3 regions of the Burkholderia sp. Bp9031 genome follow, and region 1 is predicted to be linked to each of the others. Evidence: riboswitches for the same ligand, from Rfam matches in the RefSeq annotation. Region 1 holds a riboswitch; each other region holds the start of a gene.
The links. A riboswitch is a leader RNA that binds a small molecule or an ion and turns the genes downstream of it on or off. The one in region 1 is predicted to bind cobalamin.

Region 1 (5,752 bases):
TGTCGCCGAACAGGATCGGCGGCTTCACGCAGCGCGAACCGTACGACTGCACCCAGCCGAACTGGCTGAATGCGTAGCCGTCGAGCTGCTCGCCGAAGTATTCGACCATGTCGTTGCGCTCGGCTTCACCGTGCACGAGCACGTCGAGCTCGAGCGATTCCTGTTCGCGCACGCTGCGCTCGATCTCGGCCTGCATCGCGTTGCGGTAGCCGGCTTCATCCAGCGCGCCGGCCTTGAACTGGCTGCGCGCCTGGCGGATTTCGGCGGTCTGCGGAAACGAGCCGATCGTCGTCGTCGGGAAGGCCGGCAGGTTCAAGCGTGCCGACTGCTTCGGCGCGCGTTCCGGATAGGGGCTCGCGCGGTTGCCGAGCTGCGCGTCGATGCGCGCGATCGAGGCCTTCACCGCCGGGTTGTGCACGCGCGGCGAACGGCGGCGCGACTCGATCGCGGCGGCGTTTGCGGCAAGCGCGTCGGCCACCCTGTCGCGGCCTTCGTTCAGCGCGGTCGCGAGCACCTTCAGTTCGTCGAGCTTCTGCAGCGCGAACGCAAGCCACGAACGGATCTCCGCGTCGAGCTTCTCTTCGCTCGCCAGATCGACCGGCACGTGCAGCAGCGAGCACGAAGGCGCAAGCCACAGGCGACCGCCCAATTGCTTCGCGAGCGGTTCGAGCCAGTCGAGCGTCGCGTTCAGGTCCGTCTTCCAGATGTTGCGGCCGTTGATCGCGCCCACCGACAGCACGCGGTCGGCCGGCAGTTCACGCACCAGTGCATCGATTTCGTCGCGCGCGTTGATCGCGTCGATGTGCAGGCCGTCGACCGGCAGCGAGGCAGCGAGCGTCAGGTTGTCCTGCAACTGGCCGAAGTACGTCGCGAGCAGCAGCTTGATGCGGCGCGTTTCGAGCGCCGCATACGCGGTGCGAAATGCCTGGCGCCATTCGGCGTCGAGTTCGGTCACGAGGATCGGCTCGTCGATCTGCATCCATTCGACACCCTGCGCGGTCAGCGTGTCGAGCAGCGCGCCGTACACCGGCAGCAGCTTCGGCAGCAGCGCGAGGCGATCAGAATCGTCCTTCGCCTTGCCGAGCCACAGATACGTGACGGGGCCGAGGATCACCGGCTTCGCGTTGATGCCTTGCGCCTTCGCCTCGGCCAATTGCTGCAGCAGTCGCGACGGATCGAGCGAAAAGTTCGTGTCCGCATGGAGTTCCGGCACGATGTAGTGATAGTTCGTGTCGAACCACTTCGTCATTTCGCCGGCCGCGACACCGCCGCAGCATGCCGCATGTTCTTCCGCCGACTGCGCCGAACGGCCGCGCGCGACGCGGAAATAGTTGTCGAGCGGATCGCCGTGGAAGTCCTGCACGCGCTTCGGCAGGTTGCCGAGCGTGAAGCTCATGTCGAGCACCTGGTCGTAGAACGCGAAATCGCCGATCGGCGCGAGATCGAGTTCGCGCTGGTCGTTCCAGTGGCGCTGGCGGAGCGAGGCGCCGAGTGCCCTCAGCTCGTCGCGCGGCGATTCGCCCTTCCAGTAGCGTTCGAGAGCGAACTTGAGTTCGCGCTTCGCGCCGATGCGCGGGAAACCGAGGTTGTGTGTCGTCACCATGAAGCTGCCGTCCAGAGAAAAATTGAAGATCCGGCAGTCATCATAGGGATTTCATCCCATGAAATAAAATGGCATTATTTCATTTATCCATTAAGTTTGTTCATGCGTCTCTGGGTTGAGCGATATCCATGCTGGAACGATTCCATCTCGTCGTGATCCGTGAAGTCGAGCGCCAGGGCTCGCTGACCGCAGCCGCCAATGCGCTGCATCTCACGCAATCGGCGCTCAGCCATACCGTCCGGAAGATCGAGCAGCAGCTCGGCACGCCGATCTGGGATCGGGAAGGACGCGGGCTGCGGCTCACGCAAGGCGGGCAATATCTGCTGAAGCTCGCGAACCGGCTGCTGCCGCAGTTCGAGCTCGCCGAGGAGCGGATGAAGCAGTATGCAAAGGGCGAGCGCGGCACGCTGCGCATCGGGATGGAGTGCCATCCGTGCTACCAGTGGCTGCTGAAGGTCGTGTCGCCGTACCTGTCGCGCTGGCCGGACGTCGACGTGGACGTGAAGCAGCGCTTCCAGTTCGGCGGCATCGGCGCGCTGTTCGGCCATGACATCGACGTGCTCGTGACGCCCGACCCGCTGAACAAGCCGGGGCTGCGCTTCGATCCCGTGTTCGATTACGAGCAGGTGCTGGTCGTCGCGGACGCGCACCGGTTCGCCAACGCCGACTACGTGACGCCCGAGCAGCTGACCGACGAAGTCCTGATCACCTACCCGGTCGAGACCGACCGGCTCGACATCTACAACCAGTTCCTGACGCCGGCCGGCATCGTGCCGCGGCGCCACAAGTCGATCGAGACGACTGACATCATGCTGCAGATGGTCGCGAGCGGGCGCGGCGTGGCCGCGCTGCCGAGATGGCTTGCCGACGAATATGCGGACCGGATGCCGGTCGTGCCGGTCAGGCTGGGGAAGAAGGGCATCGCGAAGCAGATCTTTCTCGGTATCCGCGAAGCGGATGCATCGATCGACTATCTGGCCGCATTCGTCGCGCTGGCGCGCGAATCGACGTGGAGCGCGCCGCGCATGCTGCGCTAGGCGCGCCCCGGTGCAACGTGCGTCAGGCGGCGCGCATGCCGGTGCGTTCACCGCGTTCGACCCATGCACCGAACAGCAGGCCGATCGTCGTCCACATGAGCGCCTGCATGCCGATCGCGGCGACGCGGAACTTCCACAGCAACACCGCCGGGAAATCGGCCGGCAACTCGCTGACCGACGGCAGCCCGATCTGCACGGCCGCGATGATCGCGACAAACACGAGCCCGGCGACGATCGACGCGTTCCACTGCCCGAGTTTCGCCAGCAGATGGCGGCGCACGCTGACCGAGAACACCATCGTCGCGACCGAGATCGCGATCATCAGGAAGAACAGCCCCGTGCGATAGCCGATCGTGTCGGGATCGCCGACCGACGGCGGATTGGCCGGGTACTTGAGGTTCGGCACGATCACGAGCGCGACGAACGCCGCCAGCGCGAGCCATGCGGCGAGCGGCCGTGCCGGGAGGCGGCTGCCTCGTCCGTAGGCATACGCAAAGACCAGCGAGAACAGTCCGCCGAATGCCGCGCCGTAGGTCACGACGCCGGTCAGCAGGCCAACGCCGGCCTGCGTGTGACGGCTGACCAGTTCGGGCTCCGGCGCTTCGCCCTTGGCGGCGTCGGTCTTTTCTTCGAAGGAGATTGCCTGATCGACCTGCGGTTCGCCGACGATTCTGGCGAAACCGAACGTGAGGAGGCCCGCGGCGATGCCTGCGAGCATCCCGCGCATGAGCAGCTTTCCGACCATCGTGTACTCCGCGTCAGTGGCAGGGAAAGCCGAGCAGATGGCGACCGTCGTGGACGAACTCGTGCACGTACATGCCCGGTACGAGCGACGTCGCGCCCTGTTCCGCGCCGACGAAATACAGCGCGAGCAGCAGGATCAGGCCGACGAAGATGGCCCACGGCAACAGTTCGCGGACGGGAATGGGCGCCGGCACGACGACCGGCTTCAGCACTGCTTCGCTCATGGATGCACCTCAGGGGAATCGCGCCCCGACAAATGTTGGATGGAATACGCAGGCAGGTCTGGCTTCCGGGATCGAGGATCCCCGGTTACAGTGGCGCGACCGCGCCGGGCTTGCACCGGCTTCCGCCTTTCGTATCGTGCGAATTGTACGCGCGAACGTTCGCGCGTTGAAGGCCCGTGCACGACGGGCGCGGCCATGCAAAACCTTCCGGACATCGACATGACCCAGCCTGCCTCGCTGTGCCTGATCGCGCATGCGTCGACCCGTGCGATGCGCGCCGGCGCGTTTCCCGCTGACGATGCGCTCGATGCCCGCGGGCTCGCCGATGCTGCCGCGCTACGCGAGCGGTTCGCCGGCAGCCGCGACGCGATCGTGCTGTGCAGCCCCGCACGCTGTGCGCAGCAAACCGCCGATGCGCTCGGGCTGCGCGCCGGCATCGACGATGCGCTGCGCGATGTCGACTACGCCAACTGGCGCGGCAAGCGGCTGCACGACCTCGCGCGCGATATCCCCGACGAGCTCGGCGCCTGGATCGACGATCCGTCCGCGTCGCCGCACGGCGGCGAATCGTTCGAGAACGTCGCACGCCGCGTCGACGCATGGTTGAACGCGCTGCCGCGCGATCGCGATATCGTCGCGATCACGCATGCGGCGATCGTTCGGGCTGCCATCGCGCACGTGCGTCGGATAGGTGCAAAGGCTGCGATCCGCATCGAAGTCGCGCCGCTGTCGTGCTCGGTATTCACCGCATCGCGAGATGGCTGGACAGTGGCCACGGACGACGTTCGGCGCGATACCGATGCGTAAGGAGATTGACGGCGCCACTTTCTTACATATCTGAAAGGTAACGGTTCGTCCTCCCGACTGTCATCAAACTGACGGATAGCGAAAGCTAGGATTGGCTGCGGTTCCCTTACGAGATGCCGTCATGAATCAGCCCACTTCGTCCGCCGCGCACAATTCCGGCTCCACCGAACGTACCCGGCAGGTCGGCTATGCCGTCTTCCTGCTGGTGCTTGCGATCGGTGCAGTCTATATCGCCACCCATCTGATTGCCGATCTGTCGCCCATCCGCGAAGGATCGTTGTTCCCGTACCTGATGCTCGGTGCCGCGCTGGTGATCGCGCTCGGCTTCGAATTCGTCAATGGCTTCCACGACACGGCGAACGCGGTCGCGACCGTGATCTACACCCACTCGCTGACGCCGAACGTCGCGGTGATCTGGTCAGGCATGTGGAACTTCCTCGGCGTGATGGTTTCGAGCGGCGCCGTCGCATTCGGCATCCTGCAGTTGCTACCGGTCGAGCTGATCCTGCAGGTCGGCAGCGGTTCGGGTTTCGCGATGGTGTTCGCGCTGCTGATCGCCGCGATCGTCTGGAACCTGGCGACCTGGTATTTCGGGTTGCCGTCGTCGAGCTCGCATACGCTGATCGGGTCGATCATCGGCGTCGGGCTGATGAACCAGCTGATGCACGGGCCGTCGGGCACGAGCGGCGTCGACTGGGGCCAGGCGCTCGGCGTCGGCAAGTCGCTGCTGTTCTCGCCGATCGTCGGCTTCCTGTGCGCGTCGCTGCTGCTGCTCCTGCTGAAGGCCGTCGTGCGGATTCCGGAACTGTACAAGGAGCCGCCGAAGGATCAGCCGCCGCCGTTCTGGATCCGCTGCCTGCTGATCCTCACGTGCACGGGCGTGTCGTTTGCGCACGGGTCGAACGACGGGCAGAAGGGGATGGGCCTCATCATGCTGATCCTGATCGGCACGGTGCCGACTGCGTATGCACTGAACAAGGCGGTCACGCCGGCCGAATCGCAGACGTTCGTCGCCGTCGCGAACCAGGCGGCCGCGACCTTCGCGAAATACTCGAACGGCGTCGCGCCGTCCGCGAATCCGCGTGCCGATGTCGAGCACTTCGTGCAGCGTCGCGAGATGACGCCCGCCGTGCTGCCGGCCGTGCAGCAACTGTCCACGTCGCTCGCGACCGCGGTCGGTTCGTCGGGCTCGATGGCGGCCGTGCCGCAGCGTGACGTCGACAACGTGCGCAACACGATGTATCTGGTATCCGAAGCGATTCGCCTGATCGAGAAGTCGGGTCAGCCCGCCTTCGCCGCCGACGACAAGCTCGCGATCGACAACTACCACAAGCAGC
Region 2 (5,752 bases), on a different contig from region 1:
TGAGCCGCGGCTTTCGTGCCGGGTTCGCGACGGGGATCGGCGCCGCATGCGCCGATGCGATCTACGGGCTGTTCGGCGCGCTGGGCGTCGCCGGCATCGTCACCGCGTTTCCGATGCTGACCGTCGCGCTGAAAATTGGCGGCGGCGCGTTCCTCGTGTGGCTGGCCTGGACCATCGCGCGGCAGGCGCCGGCCACGTCGGCGACACAACGCGATTTGCCGCGCACGACCGTGCTGCGCGATTTCCTGACGACGTTCGGCCTGACGCTGTCCAACCCGATGACGATCCTGTCGTTCGTCGGCATTTTCGCGGCGCTCGGCCCGCTGGCGGGCACGCATGACGACGCAATGGGGGCGGCCGTCGCGCTGATGGTCGTCGGCGTGTTCCTGGGTTCCGCGACGTGGTGGCTGTGCCTGAGCGGCGCGACCGCCGTGTTGCGCACGAAGATGTCGCTGACGTTCATGCACGGGCTGTCGCGCGTGTCGGCCGTCGTGATCGCGGTGTTTGGCGCGATCCAGTTGATCGCGGGTGTGCGAGGCGTCGTATGGTCCTGATGCGCACCGCAGCGCGATCGAACGCGCCCGCTCGCGCACGACGACGGCATCCGGCACCCGAAATCGTGTCCGCAGCGGCACCCGCGACCGCGGGCGCCGCTGCACCGACCGCCCCGGTCAGAACGTATAACTGACCTTGCCGAACGCGGTGCGGCCGAGCGTGTTGTAACCGTACGCGGTCATGTACTGGCGGTCGAACAGGTTCGACAGCGTCGCCGACACCGTCAGGTGCGCATTGATCTTGTACGACGCGCGCAGGTTGACGGTCAGGTACGACGGCAGATACGTCGTGTTGGCCGGGTCGTCGAATGTCGTGCCGCCGTAGCTCGCCGTTGCCCCCGTGCTCAGCGCGTGCAGGTGCAGTTCGTCCCAGGTGTGGTCGATATTCACGCTGACCGTCTGGCGCGGCCGGCGGTTGAGCCAGCTGTCGTTGGTTTCGTCCTGCGGATTCAGGATGCCGACGGCGATGCTCGCCGGCGTCGAGCGGCCGATCGTGCCCTTGTACGACAGGTCGATGCCGCGGATATGCGAGCGGCCGATGTTCATCGGCGAGAACGTCGCGGGGTTGTACGCGATCAGGTTGTTGATGCGCGTGTCGTAGATCGCGGCGCTGAACGTGCCGTACGCGGTGTTCGCGTCGAGCGCGGCCTCGACCGAATCGCTGCGCTCCGGATTCAGGTTCGGATTGCCGTAACCGGGGTAGTACAGGTCGTTGAACGCCGGCAGGCGAAACGCATTGCCGTACGACACGCGCGCCGTGTACACCGGCGTGATCGCCCACGACAGCGCAGCGTTGCCGGTGTTCACGGCTTTCCCCGCGATGATCTCGTGACGGCCCGCGACGAACATCGTCACGCTGCCGAGCGTCGCCGATTGATGCAGCGAGAACGCGGAGTCATTGCGCGTCGGCACGCCTTCCGGCATGTCGACGGGCAGGAACGCCTGCTCGCGCGTGAAGTCGTACGCGACTTTCGTCTCGCCCGACAGCGGCAGGCCGAACAGGCGGAAGCCGTGTTCCTGATGCGTCAGCGACGTCGACGAGCTGATGCGCTGCGAGTTGATCTGGTCGGTCGAAATGGACGGGTCGCTCGCATACAGGAACTGGCGGTCGTTCGCATAACCGAACGACTGGTCGAACTGCGTGTCGGGCGTGATGTCGAGATGGAACGCGATGCCGGTCGTCAGCTGATGATCGAGCTGTCGGTTCGCAAAGCCGGCGTTGTCATAGGACAGGTCGGAGCGGTGATACAGCGCGAACGTCGAGATCGACCAGTTGTCGCGTGCGTAGCCGAGGCGTGCATCGAGGTCCTGCGCGTGATACGGATTGCGGCCGTCCTCGTGGTATGGCAACACGGGCCGCGTTGCGTCGATGCCGGCCGTGTTGTAGTCGTGCAGCCCGAGCGAGTAGGTGAGTCCGCCGAGTGCGGCGAGCGGCCCGGTGGAGGGCACGGTGCCCGACGTGCGCAACTGCGTGTCGAAGGTCTTGTTCGAGCCGCCGCCGAACGACACGGTCGTCTGGTTGGGTTGGCCGGCGGCGCGGCGCGTGAACAGCTGCACGACGCCGCCCATTGCGTTCGCACCGAACGACGCGGCGGCCGGCCCCGAAATCACCTCGACGCGCTCGAATGCTTCGGTCGGCAGGTCGGCCCACGGCGCGATGCCGGTGGTCGGCGAGCCGATCCGGATGCCGTCGATGAACACCGCGACCTGGCTGGCCGACGAGCCGCGGATGCTGACCGATGCCGACGCGCCGGGGCCGCCGGTCGTCGAGACGGTCACGCCCGGCAGTGTCGCGAGCGCCTGCGTGATGCTCGGATCGCTCGGCGACAGCCGGTCGAGGTCGGCGCGCGTGAGCACCTGCGTCGTCGCATAGCGCTGGTCGAACGACTCGGGCAGGTGCCGCGTGTCGGTCACGGTGATCGTCGGGAGGTCGGCGCCATTTGCAGGCTGGGACGGCTGCGCGGGTGCCGTGTCGCCAGCGGCGTGGGCGATCGGGGAGAGCAGCGCGGTGGCGGCGGACGTGGCGAGAAGGTGGCGAAGATTCATGATGCGGCGAGCGTGATCGTGTTGCAGGTACGGCGTACGCGCGGGAAGACGCCGCGCATGCCGGCGGCGCAGCGGCGCGACGCTTCCGGCGTGGAAGCGGAGGCGGAAAGATGGGACATCCGAAGGATCCTGAGGTCGGGCCGTCCATGCAACGGGGCGACCGCCAAAGGCGGTGCCTGGCGCGCCGGGACACCCCGCCCGGTGCGGCTGCTTGGACCTCGGGTCGATGGCAGGTCTCCTGGCTCGCGGGTCGTCATTCGCGCCGGCCTTCCCGGTTTCCCAGTGGCGTGGAGTGGCGCGGATTCGCCGCTTACAGTTGCGGGGGCAGCCGCAGATTCGAGGCGCTGCCTCTCCTGCGTTCCCTTTTGATCCCGTCTCCGGGAACCATCAGCGCGCAAGCGTAATGGCGAGCGCTCGGGCGCGTCAATTATCGAAGCGCGCGGGGATGCGAAAAAACGTCATTGTTCGGCGAATTTTTTCTATTTCCTTTCGCTCAAGGCGCCCGAACCGCGCTTCATGTCTGATGAAACGGGATCTCGGCGGCGCCGCAATCGCGCCGGAATCGGCTCGGTGCGATGCCCGTCCATCGCACGAACGCCCGCCGAAACGCTTCCTCGCCACCAAATCCGAGATGCGCTGCAATCCGCGCGACCGGCCAGTCCGACTCGCGCAGGCAGCGCCGCGCGACGTCGGCGAGGCACTGCTCGCGCAACACGTGATAGCCGCTGCCTTCGGCGGCCAGCCGCCGCCGCAACGTCGCCTCGCTCACGCCCAGCCACGTCGCCAGCTCGGCGAGCGCCGGCAGCGCCTGCTCGCGCGCGAGCGCCGCATCGAGAAAGCCGCGTACTTGCTGCGCCCATGACACGACGGCCGGCGTCGCATCGATCAGACGAAACGGAAAATCGACGAGGAAGGCGGCAAGCTCACCCGGCTGGCGGATCACGCGGGCATCGAGCCGCGCCGCATCGAACGCGAATCCATAGGTCTTGCGACCGATGTCGACCGGCGCGTTGAACAGCCCGAGCAGCGGCATCGCGTCGTCGCGGCGCGGATGGCCGAGCCAGACTTCGTCCGGCCGCAGCGGCTGCCCGATCAGCCAGCCGAACAACTGCAGATAGCAGAACAGCCCGGTCAGATCGACGAGGCATGCGGCCCGGCTGCGCGTGCGGCGCAGCGAATCCATCCGGAACGTCGCACGAGCGTCGCGCACCGTGAGCGACAGCGTGCCGGCACGCGGCGTCAGCATCTCGCAGAACTCGGCCGCACAGCGGATCGCGTCGGCGAGCGTCGCGCAACTGAGCAGGCAGCGGCACATCAGGTCGACTTCCTGCTTGCGCATCGGCGGATGGCCGTCGCCGCGCGCGACCTGCGCCTCGAGCCGCTCGATCGCGTCGCGGTACAGCGCGACGAAGCCGCCGGGCGTCGCTGCCGTTGCGGTCGTTGCGTCCGGCGTCGCGCGCGGTTGCGCCTGCGGCGCACCGCTGCGCGCCAGTTCGTCGAGCAGGCGCGCGCCGAGTCCCGGCAGCACGCGGCCGCGTGCCGGCATTGCGCGCTGTTTCATGTCTCTCCCGATCTGAGCGTTGCGACAGGGGTTGGTGAGCGGGCTGGTAGGGGTTCGCCGACCGTCGCCACGCAAGAATGCTATCCACGCCGGTTGCTTCCGGCCTCGCCGGAACGGCGTAGGCGGCCGGTTTTGCTTCCCGCCACGAACCACCCGAGACGACCCGCGAATGATTCAGATCGTAGACGAAATCACCCTCGCGCCCGAGCGCATTTCCGACGTGCTGGCGCTGCTGCACGACCGCTATCTGCCGGGCCATGCGGCGCGTGGGCTCGTGGCGGCCGGCCGCTGGGTGTCACCGCCCGTCGCGGTGCCGGGGCAGCCGAGCACGCTGTGGCTGACGTGGCAGGTTGCCGACGCGCCGTCGTACTACCGGATGCGCGCGCTGACCGACGGCGACGTGGTCGCGTTCTGGATGGCCGTCGACGCGCTGTGCGACACGCGTCGCCGCCATGTGATGACGGACGCCGATGCGCCGCTGCCCGCGCTGACGGAGGTCGACCATGCGGCATGACACGGCCCAGATATACGTTTCGGCGATCGACGATGCCGGCGCATTCGAACGTGCATTGCGCGACGCCGCGCATGCGCTGCCCGGCGCAACCCGCGTGGCGCTCGCGCGCAATCTCGAAGGCTGCTGGGGCGCGGGCGGCTACACGCTCGACGTATTGCGCGACGAACGGGCGACCGTTCAAGCGACGGATTTCACCGCGCTGTCGCGTGTGCCGGGCGTCGTGCGGATCGACGGCGCCGCGTGCCGCGCGATCGGCGGCGGCCTGCGCGAGCCGGCGTTGCGCGACGGCGTATGGCGCACGCTGATGCTGCGTGTGCGGCCGGAGGCCGGCGAAGCGCGCGTGCGCGACCTCGAGCGCGAACTGCTGCGCATGCCCGCGTTCATGCCCGGCATCCGCAACTGGCGGCTGAGCCGGAGCGTGGCGCCCGGCGGGTGGACCCACGTCTGGCAACAGGAGTTCGCGCACGTCGGCGACCTGCTCGGCGAATACCTGCTGCATCCGTATCACTGGGGCTGGGTCGACCGCCGATTCGACGCCGAAAGCCCCGACTGGACGGTCGATGCGATCTCGCATGCGTTCTGTCCGCTCGCGTCGAGCCTGCTGGCCGACACGGCGGCGTGACGCGCGGCGCGCATACGACCCGCCGCAATGCAAACGACAACACTGGAGACACCACCATGCGAGCCTTGCTGATCGACTGCGTCGGTCATTCCGACGCACTGCGACTGGCCGACGTTCCCGCACCGAAGCCGGGCCCCGGCGACGTGCTGATCCGCGTCGCGTACGCGGGCGTCAATCCCGCCGACTGGAAATGCCGCGAAGGCTATCTCGGCGCGTTCATGCAGATGACGTTTCCGTTCGTGATCGGTTTCGACGGGGCCGGTGTGGTCGAGGCAGTCGGCGACGGTGTCGAAGGTTTCGCGCCGGGGATGCGCGTGTTCGCGCAGACCGACGTCGGCGCGGGACGCTGGGGCGCGTATGCGGAATACGTCGCGGTGCGTCACGACTCCGTCGTGCGCCTGCCCGATGCGGTCGGCTTCGCGGAAGCGGCGGCCACGCCGACGCCTGCGCTGGCC
Region 3 (5,752 bases), on a different contig from region 1:
GTTCGCGAGCACGCCGTGAAACGGCACCTCCGGCCGGAACCGCGCGAGCCCGAACGCGATCGCCGCGAACGTCTGCGCCATCGCCTTCGCCGAAATCACCGCGACGACCGGCACGCCGAATGCCGCCGCGAGATCGGCGCTGCTTGGCGTGCCGTCGAACAACCCCATCACGCCTTCGATCAGGATCAGGTCCGCTTCGCGCGCGGCATCGGCGAGCAGCGCCCGGCAGCCGGCTTCACCGACCATCCCGAGGTCGAGCGCGTGCACCGGCGCGCCGCTCGCGCGTTCGAGCAGCATCGGATCGAGAAAGTCCGGCCCGGTCTTGAACACGCGTACGCGCCGGCCGAGCCGGCGGTGCAGCCGCGCGAGGCCGGCCGTAACCGACGTCTTGCCCTGGCCGGACGCGGGCGCGCTGACGAACAGCGCGGGGCAGGCCGGCATCGGTCAGAACTCCACGCCGCGCTGCGCCTTCACGCCTTGCTCCTTGTACGGATGCTTGACGAGCCGCATTTCGGTGACGAGATCGGCCGCATCGATCAGCGCATCGGGCGCATGCCGCCCGGTGACGACGACGTGCACCGAATCCGGTCGCGCGACGAGCGTCGCGAGCACTTCGTCGAGCGGCAGGTATTCGTACTTCAGCACGGTGTTCAGCTCGTCGAGGATCACCATCCGGTACTCGCCGCTTTCGATCATCCGGCGCGCCTCGTCCCAGCCCTTGCGCGCGGTCGCGATGTCCGCGTCGCGGTTCTGCGTATTCCACGTATAGCCGTCCCCCATCGTCACGAAGTCGCATTGCGCGACCGCACCGAGGAAGTCGCGCTCGGACGTATGCAGCGCGCCCTTGATGAACTGCACGACGCCGAGCCGCATGCCGTGGCCGAGCACGCGCACGGCCATGCCGAACGCAGCCGTGCTCTTGCCCTTGCCGTTGCCGGTGTTGACGATCAGCAGGCCCTTTTCCTGGGTGGCGGCAGCCTGCTTCTTTTCATGGCCGGCGCGGCGGCGTTCAGTCATCCGCTGATGGGATTCGGCATCGGTCTTCATCGGGAATCGTCCTGTCGAAAGCGAAACAAAGGGTTCAGAGCGGGCCGGCGAGCGCAACCGTCACGCCGTCCCGGATGGATTTGGGGCCGAGCAGCCGGCCATTGGGCGCCGCGAGCCGCGCGCACGGCTCGGCCACGCCCGCGACGCCGAAGCGCGCGAGCGCGGCGGCCGACGGGCCGCTCAATAGCGGTTCGGAGCAATGCGCGAGTTGCGCCGCGTCGAACGCGACGAGCGGCCAGCCGCGCCGTGCGCACAGCGTGCGCAGCGGCCGCGCACGCGCCTTGTCGGCGAGCGTCGCGACGACGGCCGGCTCGACGTCCGGGTAACGCGCCAGCGCCGCGCGGATCGCGGCATCGAGTTGGGCGGCCGTCACGCCCGCGCGGAAACCGACGCCGAGCGCGACGCGCATCATGCGCGGCCGCCGAGCGCCGCGCGCACCGCCGGATCGTCGGCGAGCGCCGCGACACGGCCGATCACGACGATCGCGGGCGAACCGATGCCGGTCAGGCCCACGCGTTCGACGATCGTGTCGAGCGTCGCGAGCACGTGCCGCTGCCCGTCACGCGTCGCGTTTTCGATCGCCGCGCACGGCATGTCGCCGGCCAGGCCGCCGTCACGCAGCGCGGTCACGATCGCGTCGAGCCGGCGAATGCCCATGTAGATCACGATCGTCATCCGCGTCGCGGCCAGCGCGCGCCAGTCGGGTTCGTCGGCACCCGCACCGTGGCCCGTGACGAAGATCACGCCCTGCGCGTCGCCGCGATGCGTGACCGGAATGCCGAGCGCGGCCGGCGCGGCGATGCCGGCCGTGATGCCGTTGACGACCTCGACCGGAAAACCGGCCGCGCCGAGCGCGAGCAGTTCCTCGCCGCCGCGGCCGAACACGAACGGATCGCCGCCCTTGAGGCGCGCGACGCTGCGGCCCGCGCGCAGGTGCGCGAGCATCGCGGCGACGATCGTCTCCTGCGGCGTCGATGCATGGCCGCCGCGCTTGCCGACGTGCTCGATGCGTGCGTCGGCGCGCGCGTGGCGCAATACGTCGGGGTTCACGAGATCGTCGACGAGCAGCACGTCGGCCGCGGCGATCGCGCGCACGGCCTTGAGCGTCAGCAGATCGGCGTCGCCGGGGCCGGCGCCGACGAGCCATGCGCGGCTCATCGGACGCGGCACGGCGCGCACCGTGTCGTAGCGGTGGAAAGGGGACAGCGAGCGGCACATCGGCGGCCGGCGGACAGGCAGTGCATGACGGATCGAGCGAAGCCCGCGCGAGCGCGGGCGGAAAGCGCACCCCATCCGTTCCCCGCGGATCGGGCGTTCGGCGAGCCTCGGGCTCGCCCCTTGCGTCGGCCGGTATCCGGGCTGGCCGCTTGCCAGGCCGCAGCCTTCCCACCCGCTGAAGGGCAGTGGCATCGCGGGCGGCCTGGGCGCGTGCGGGGGGGAACCGCGGCGCGCGGGCGGCGTACCGTTGCGGGGACAGCACAGGCCGGGCGGACTTCCGCCTCCTGTTTCCCGTTTAACTGCGTGCGCGGAATGCGCATGCGAGCACCGAACGCGGCGCATACGATAGCACAGCGCCCGGCCCGCGCGAACCCGCCGCGCGGGTGCCGGGATGCGGCCGCGGGCGCGGTGCCGCGGTCATGCCGAAGCCTCCCGCGGCGGCCCGTTGCGCCTTGACGCTCCGCGCACCGCCGCCTACACTCGCACGCGTTTCGGTGCTCGCACGCGCCTCTCCGGCGTGCGCAGTTAAACGGGAAACAGGGAGCCTGCCTGCGCCGCAGTCGAGCCAACCTGTGCTGCCCCCGCAACGGTAAGCGAACGCGTCGCGCGCAAGCGCCACGCAGCGCCGCTTCGCCGCATGCCCGCCGCATGCGGACGACCGCCACTGGATGCCGCGCATCCGGGAAGGCGAAGCGGCGTGTTCGTCAGCCCGGATACCGGCCGAAACGTTGGGGTTCAGCGCCGCGGGGAGGCGGCGCATCGTCCACGGCCGCAGCACGCCCGACGCCCGCGCGTTTCCCGCTTTCCCCGCCGATCCGCCCGCCGCACGCGCGCCGGGCCGGCGCGACGAACGGCAGGCGGCGCGGGCAGGGCCGACGGCGGCCGTGTTGGCATTCACGATGTCGACCGTTCGCAAGGAAGCGTCATGTCCGATTCGTCGTTCCGTCCGTTCTGCAGCCGTCCGTGCGGACTGCACCGCGCCATCCCCGCGATTCGCCAAATGACATGCCGCGCCGCCATCGACGCGACGATCCCGGCCTGATTCCATTTTCGCCACAGGACCTACCATGACCCTACGCAAGCTTCCCGTCACGATCGTCACGGGCTTTCTCGGCAGCGGCAAGACCACGCTGATGCGCCACATCCTGCAGCACGCCGAAGGCCGCCGCATCGCGGTGATCGTCAACGAATTCGGCGAGCTCGGCATCGACGGCGAAATCCTCAAGGGCTGCGGGATCGGCTGCGAGGATGCGGAGGGCGCGCAGGGCGAAGCGTCGGGCCAGCTGTACGAGCTCGCGAACGGCTGCCTGTGCTGCACCGTGCAGGAGGAGTTCTATCCGGTGATGGAAGCGCTCGTCGAGCGCCGCGCCGACATCGATCACGTGCTGATCGAGACGTCGGGCCTCGCGCTGCCGAAGCCGCTCGTGCAGGCCTTCAACTGGCCGACGATCCGCAACAGCTTCACGGTCGACGCGGTCGTGACCGTCGTCGACGGGCCGGCCGCCGCGAGCGGCCAGTTCGCCGAGAACCCGCAGGCCGTCGACGCGCAGCGCCGCGCCGATCCGAACCTCGATCACGAATCGCCGCTGCACGAATTGTTCGCCGATCAGCTGTCGTCCGCCGATCTCGTGATCGTGAACAAGGCCGACCTCGTCGCCGACGCGCAGTTCGCCGAAGTCGAAGCCGCGATCCGCGAGGAAATCCCGCCGCAGGTGAAGATCGTGCGCGCGACGCGCGGCGAACTGGATCTCGCGATGCTGCTCGGGCTCGAGTCGGCATCGGAGGAAACGATCCATCTGCGGCACGACCATCACGGCTCGGCCGACGACGGCGATCACGACCACCATCACGACGATTTCGATTCGGTCGTCGTGTCGGGCGATGCCGGTTCGCGCGAAGCGACGATCGCCGCGCTGCAGCGTGTCGTCGAGGCACATACGATCTATCGCGCGAAAGGCTTCGCGGCGCTGCCCGATGCGCCGATGCGGCTCGTGATCCAGGGCGTCGGCCGCCGCTTCGACAGCTATTTCGACCGTCGCTGGCAGGACGGCGAGCCGCGCACGAGCCGCTTCGTGCTGATCGGCGAGGATCTCGACGCGGCCGCGCTGCAGCGCGCGTTCGACGCCGCGTGCGCGGCGCAAATGCAACAGGCGTAACGCGCGATGCATCTGCTGCGCACCACGCCGGGCGGCTTCGTCGACGATACGCAGGGTGTCGTCCGGATCGACCAGCAGCCGGCCGACATCGTGATCCTGAGCTCGGCCGACACGACGCTGTCGCTGCTGGCCAGCGTCGTGCCGAAGCTGCCGGCCGGCTTTCCGAGCGTGCGGCTTGCGAACGTCACGTTCCTGCGGCAGCCGGCGTCGGTCGATTTCTATGTCGACGACGTGCTGCGTCACGCGAAGACGGTCGTGATCGATCACCTCGGCGGCGAAGCATACTGGCCGTACGGGATCGAACAGGCCGTGTCGCTCGCGTCGAAACGCAAGCAGCAGCTCGCGATGTTCTCGGGCGACCTGCAGGAAGACCCGAACCTCGTCGCGAAGAGCACGGTCGCGCCCGACCTGTGCCGGCTGTGGTGGCGCTACCTGCGCGAAGGCGGGATGCACAATGCCGAAGCGTTGCTGCGCAGCATCGCGTTCCATACGCTCGGCTTCGGCGACGAACCCGAGCAGCCGCGCCCGCTGCCGGCCGCCGCGCTGTATCACCCGGCGCGCGACCCGGCGAGCGTCGACGACTGGCAAGCGCGCTGGACGCCCGGTGCGCCCGTCGTCGCGATCCTGTTCTATCGCGCGCACTGGCAGGCCGCGAACACGGCCGTGTTCGACGCGCTGGCCGATGCGCTCGTGCGCGAAGGGCTCAATCCGCTGCCGATCGCGGTCACGTCGCTGAAGGACGCGGTGAGCCGCGAGGTCATCACGCAGCTCTGCGACACGCACGGCGTCGCGCTCGTGCTGAACACCACGGCCTTCGCGGCCGGCGCGATCGACAGCGCCGAGCCCAACGTGCTCGCCGGCGACGCGCCCGTGCTGCAGGTGATCCTGTCCGGCGGCAACCGCGACGCATGGGTGGCCGACAATCAGGGGCTGCACGCGCGCGACATCGCGATGCACATCGCGCTGCCCGAGGTCGACGGGCGCATCGTCACGCGCGCGGTGAGCTTCAAGGGGCTCGCGTATCGTTGCCCGCACACTGAAGTCGACGTCGTGCGCTACCAGCCGGACGCCGAACGAATCGCGTTCGTCGCGGCGCTCGCGCGCGGCTGGTGCCGGCTGCGCACGCTCGACAATGCCGACAAGCGCATCGCGCTGATCCTCGCGAACTATCCGCAAAGCGAAGGGCGGATCGGCAACGGCGTCGGGCTCGATACGCCGGCGTCCGCGCTGCGCGTGCTGTCGACGCTGCGCGACGCGGGCTATGCCGTGGCCGACCTGCCGACCGACGGCGACGCGCTGATCGCGCGACTCACCGAAGGCGTGACCAACGA

Region 2: another riboswitch for cobalamin. It lies ahead of DIE15_RS01040 (TonB-dependent receptor domain-containing protein); the one in region 1 lies ahead of DIE15_RS33130 (CbtB-domain containing protein).
Region 3: another riboswitch for cobalamin. It lies ahead of cobA (uroporphyrinogen-III C-methyltransferase); the one in region 1 lies ahead of DIE15_RS33130 (CbtB-domain containing protein).

The regions. Positions count from the first base shown of each region.
Region 1 is NZ_QTPW01000042.1:3,835-9,586, reverse strand. Features, by position in the region: gene metE (5-methyltetrahydropteroyltriglutamate--homocysteine S-methyltransferase) at 1-1,603, opposite strand, end outside; gene DIE15_RS33140 (LysR family transcriptional regulator) at 1,732-2,640, shown strand; gene DIE15_RS33135 (CbtA family protein) at 2,663-3,385, opposite strand; gene DIE15_RS33130 (CbtB-domain containing protein) at 3,399-3,608, opposite strand; cobalamin riboswitch at 3,642-3,776, opposite strand; gene DIE15_RS33125 (histidine phosphatase family protein) at 3,828-4,415, shown strand; gene DIE15_RS33120 (inorganic phosphate transporter) at 4,537-5,752, shown strand, end outside.
Region 2 is NZ_QTPW01000001.1:229,948-235,699, reverse strand. Features, by position in the region: gene DIE15_RS01045 (LysE/ArgO family amino acid transporter) at 1-554, shown strand, start outside; gene DIE15_RS01040 (TonB-dependent receptor domain-containing protein) at 672-2,600, opposite strand; cobalamin riboswitch at 2,811-3,004, opposite strand; gene DIE15_RS01035 (AraC family transcriptional regulator) at 3,115-4,161, opposite strand; gene DIE15_RS01030 (hypothetical protein) at 4,331-4,675, shown strand; gene DIE15_RS01025 (Dabb family protein) at 4,665-5,297, shown strand; gene DIE15_RS01020 (NADP-dependent oxidoreductase) at 5,354-5,752, shown strand, end outside.
Region 3 is NZ_QTPW01000005.1:172,634-178,385, reverse strand. Features, by position in the region: gene DIE15_RS09145 (cobyrinate a,c-diamide synthase) at 1-441, opposite strand, end outside; gene cobO (cob(I)yrinic acid a,c-diamide adenosyltransferase) at 445-1,047, opposite strand; gene DIE15_RS09135 (cobalamin biosynthesis protein) at 1,082-1,459, opposite strand; gene cobA (uroporphyrinogen-III C-methyltransferase) at 1,456-2,265, opposite strand; cobalamin riboswitch at 2,375-2,612, opposite strand; cobalamin riboswitch at 2,741-3,005, shown strand; gene cobW (cobalamin biosynthesis protein CobW) at 3,333-4,421, shown strand; gene cobN (cobaltochelatase subunit CobN) at 4,428-5,752, shown strand, end outside.